One region of the Cryobacterium sp. CAN_C2 genome, then DNA from elsewhere that is predicted to be linked to it. Evidence: riboswitches for the same ligand, from Rfam matches in the RefSeq annotation. Region 1 holds a riboswitch; the other holds the start of a gene.

Region 1 (2,194 bases):
CTCCGGGACCGTCAGCTCCGTCTCGGTGCCGCCGTTCGCTTCGCGATGCTTGTTCAGCCAGTTGCGCAGCGTCTCGGCCACATCCTTGATCGGTTTCGACGTGTTGATCACCTCGCGGCACAACTCGTCTTTGAACTCCTGGGTGAATTTCCGGCGTGGTGCGGTCATGCGGTTCTCTACTTTCAGTGAACCCTCATTTTAAGAGGGCCCACTGTCCGAGATATCCGCAGCAGCCCACTCGTCGATCTGGCCATCCTCACCACAACGATGCGAATCGACGCACGCCAACTCCGCATCAGCGTCCACACCGAAGCGCACCACCGACACCTGGCCCCATTCACAACGCTCCAGGTACCACGTGGCATGACCGACGGATACCGCAAAGTTGCCAAGACCGTCCCCCTGCTGAGCGACTGCCTCGACCCGGAGGATGCGGCCTCCCTGATCAACGCGATGCTGCAGCCAGCCCTCAGCGCCGAGATCGAGGACGGCCATTGGGAACCAGCGCAACAGCAGTGGGTCCGCCCGAGCTGACCGGTTCGAGACCCGCGACGGAGCCACACAGGGCGCGAAGCATGGTCAGTTGCGGTGCTGACTTTTCTTCACCGGGCGCGCCGGAGTCATCAGTCGGCGACGCGCGTGTACCGTTATGCATTGGAGTCCCCCACTCCAACGATTAGCCCCGGTCCTCATGTTCGTCTTCCCCAAGCGATACATGCCGGGGCTTTTTCGTTCGTTCCGGGATCTGGCCCGTTGCGGAACAGTGGTTGGCGCTAAGCGTTGGTCCGGAGTCGAAGAAGCCGGGGATCGGTATACGCTGTGAGTGACACGGGGTGCCCGGGCTGTATGACGCTGGGCTGAGATGACACCCGTTGAACCTGATCTAGTTCGAACTAGCGAAGGGATGTCAGTGGGGGATTGCGCACCGTACTGGGGCCGAACCACATCCTTTCGCCTAATTTAAGGTGAAGAAAATCCATGCAATTAGCAGAACAGATTGTCTTGGTCACCGGTGGCGGGCGAGGCCTGGGGCACAGCATTGTGGCGGCCTTCGCCGCGCAGGGCGCCAGAGTGATCATTAATTATCGCACCAGCGCGGCCGGCGCGCAGGCTCTCGCTGCAGATTATGGAAGTAAGCAGGCGATTGCTGTGCAGGCCGACGTCACGGACGCCGCTCAGGTCGCGGAACTGCTCGCTGCGGCTGCAGCACATTTCGGTTCCCCCGTCACCACAGTGGTCAATAACGCGCTGGCGGATTTCTCGTTCAACGGTGACGCCCGCTCCGGTGCTGCAGGAATCACCTGGGAGGAGTTCGAGGCCCAGTTCTCCGGGAGCGTGCGCAGCGCGCTGAACACCACTCAGCAGGCACTGCCCGGCATGCGCGAACTCGGGTTCGGCCGAATTATCAATATTGGCACCAACCTGTTCCAGAACCCGGTGGTCCCGTACCACGACTACACTTCCGCCAAGGCGGCCTTGCTGGCCTTGACTCGCACTCTGGCAGCAGATCTTGGCCAGCACAATATCGCGGTGAACATGGTCTCTGGCGGGCTTTTGCGCACAACGGATGCGAGCGCTGCCACCCCCGAGGAAGTGTTCGATTTCATCGCCGCGGCCACCCCGCTGGGGAAGGTCACCACCCCGGCGGAATTCGCCGACGCCGTTCTGTTCTTCGCGTCCCCGTGGGCACGGTCCGTCACGGGCCAGAATCTGGTGGTCGACGGCGGCCTGGTCATGAACTGAAAGGGTTTGTAATGTCGAACCCACGCCAGCTTCATTTCAATGCGTTTCTCATGGGCTGCGGCCACCACAGCGCTGCTTGGCGTCGCCCCGGGTCGTCACTGGAGCAGCTCGGAGATATTGGTTATTACGAGAGTCTTGCTCAAACCGCGGAACGCGGCCTTTTTGACGCTGTGTTCTTCGCCGATGGGCAGTCCGTCGGCGACGTCACTGCTGGCCCTCGGTGGTTTTTCGAGCCGTTAACGGCGTTGGCGGCGATGGCACGGGTTACGGACAGGATCGGTCTGGTCAGCACTGTTTCTGCTACCTTTTACACTCCCTTCCACGCAGCGAGGATGCTGGCCTCCCTCGACCACATCAGTAATGGACGGGTCGGCTGGAACGTGGTCACCTCCATGTTCGATGCCGAGGCCCGCAACCACGGGCTGGAGGTGATGCCCTCCCACAAAGACCG
Region 2 (2,194 bases), on a different contig from region 1:
CAGCCTCCCGGAAAAACTCGCAGAAACGTTTCGTGCCGCCGGTGTGAAATCGGCCTACGGTGACCCCGTGCAAATCGACGGCGTCACCCTCGTTCCCGTGGCGCTTGCCTACTACGGCTTCGGTGGCGGCGACGCCGGTGAAGGTGGTGCCGGTTCGGGCGGTGGCGGCGGCGGAGTGACCGTGCCGATCGGTGCGTACGTGAAGTCTGGCGGAACCGCCCGCTTCGAGCCCAACGTCATCGCGCTGCTCGCCGTCGGCGTACCGTTCCTGATCGTGGCCGGTCGCGCCCTCGCGCGAGTGATCCGAGCCCTCAAGAAGTAGCTCTTCTCTGCACCGGGCCCTTCGCTGTTTCCGGGCCCGGCCCGGAACGTGGGCCCATGAGAGAACCTGGGCCCGCCTTCCTAAGGTGGGCCCAGACGAGTACGGCGCGGCCTGCGCTCGCGCCGGATGCGCAGCGGCCAGCGCGGGCGGCGCGCGAAACGACGCCGCAACCAGTGCGGCACGCGCGGCCGCAACCAGGCCGGCCAGTGCCACGGGCCGTTCACGGGCAAGCCCTGCGCGATTCGACGGCGCCGCAGAATGAACCGGCGCATGAGCACAAGATACAGGGCCGCCAACACGAGCAAAATACCGACGCTCATAGTGTGCTCCCCATTCCGTCAGTCTAGGCGGGGCACTAGTATTGAAGCGATCACGGGAGTCCGGTATACCGGGCTGAGAGGAAGCTGCATAGGCTTCGACCGTCGAACCTGATCTGGATCATGCCAGCGCAGGGAGGCTTCTCAATCCCGTGCCCTGTATTCACCTACGGAAAGGGCACGAACAGTGCACGCTACAACCACACATCTGGGCCAGCCCACGTCTGAGCGCACGCCGCGCAACTTTCGCTGGCGCGTCGTCGACATCGTCGTCGCGAGCGTCATCGGCGTCGCGAGCGGTGTCATCTTCTGGGCCTGGGGCCTCGCCTGGTCGCCGCTCAGCGCGATCCTCGCGTTCACGCCCGGACTGGAAGGCCTGCTGGCCGGCGGCTGGCTGTTTGCCGGAGTGCTCGGCGGCCTCATCATTCGCAAGCCCGGCGCAGCGCTCTACACCGAGGTCATCGCGGCCGTTGTGTCGATGCTGATCGGCACCCAGTGGGGGTTCTCCACACTCATCTGGGGCATCGTGGAGGGTCTCGGCGCGGAGATCGTGCTGGCCCTGTTCCTGTACGCCAACTGGCGCCTGGGCGTAGCCCTGCTCGCGGGCGCCGGAGCGGGCGTGGCCGTTGGACTGCTCGACACGACCTTCACGAGCTATGCGGCGCTGGACTTTGGCTACAAGGCCGTCTATTTCGTATCCGCTGTGGTGTCGGGCACCGTTCTGGCCGGGTTGCTGTCCTGGCTCACCGTGCGCGGCCTGGCCCGCACCGGCGCACTCGGCCGGTTCGCCTCCGGGCGGGAAGGTTCGCCAGCGCCCTCCACCGCGCTCAGCTAGCGGATGCCTCCCCCCTCTTCGTTCACGCCCGCTCGCCGCCCGCAGATCCGAGCCGTGCAGATCCGCGCCCGCAACTGGGGCTGGCGCCACGCCGGGCGCCATAACCAGGCGGTATCGAGGCTCGACCTGCAGATTGAGCCCGGCGAGCGGGTACTGCTGCTCGGGGCCAGCGGTGCCGGAAAGAGCACCCTGGTACACGCGCTGGCCGGGGTGCTCGGCGACGCTGAAGACGGGGACGAGACGGGTTGTCTACTCGTTGACGGGCGACGCGCCGCCGAGGCACGTGGGCGGGTCGGTTTGGTGCTGCAAGACCCGGATTCTCAGGTTGTGCTCGCCCGGGTCGGAGACGACGTGGCGTTCGGCTGCGAGAACCTCGCCGTACCGCGTGCCGAGATCTGGCCGCGCGTGCGACGCGCCTTGGCCGAGGTGGGCCTGAACCTGCCGCTCGACCATCCCACCTCGGGCCTGAGCGGCGGCCAGAAACAGCGCCTGGCCCTCGCCGGCGTGCTCGCTATGCAGCCGGGGCTGCTGCTGCTCGACGAACCAACGGCCAACCTCGACCCGGGCGGCGTCATCGACGTGCGCGACGCCGTCGTGCGTTCCCTCGACCACTCCGGGGCAACGTTTGTGGTCATCGAGCACCGAGTCGAGGTCTGGCAAGACGTCGTGGATCGCGTCATCGTGCTCGATCCGGCTGGCGGCGTACTGGCTGACGGTGCG

The links. A riboswitch is a leader RNA that binds a small molecule or an ion and turns the genes downstream of it on or off. The one in region 1 is predicted to bind thiamine pyrophosphate.
Region 2: linked by a shared signal. The riboswitch ahead of IWX77_RS01465 (ECF transporter S component) and the one ahead of IWX77_RS15105 (3-oxoacyl-ACP reductase) in region 1 are both predicted to bind thiamine pyrophosphate.

Annotation. Positions count from the first base shown of each region.
Region 1 covers NZ_JADOUX010000024.1:19-2,212, forward strand. Annotated here, with positions in the region: partial or broken gene IWX77_RS15095 (transposase) at 1-168, opposite strand, end outside; gene IWX77_RS15100 (hypothetical protein) at 364-534, shown strand; TPP riboswitch at 820-922, shown strand; gene IWX77_RS15105 (3-oxoacyl-ACP reductase) at 979-1,743, shown strand; gene IWX77_RS15110 (LLM class flavin-dependent oxidoreductase) at 1,755-2,194, shown strand, end outside.
Region 2 covers NZ_JADOUX010000001.1:308,696-310,889, forward strand. Annotated here, with positions in the region: gene IWX77_RS01455 (hypothetical protein) at 1-322, shown strand, start outside; gene IWX77_RS01460 (hypothetical protein) at 403-642, opposite strand; TPP riboswitch at 685-794, shown strand; gene IWX77_RS01465 (ECF transporter S component) at 827-1,474, shown strand; gene IWX77_RS01470 (ABC transporter ATP-binding protein) at 1,478-2,194, shown strand, end outside.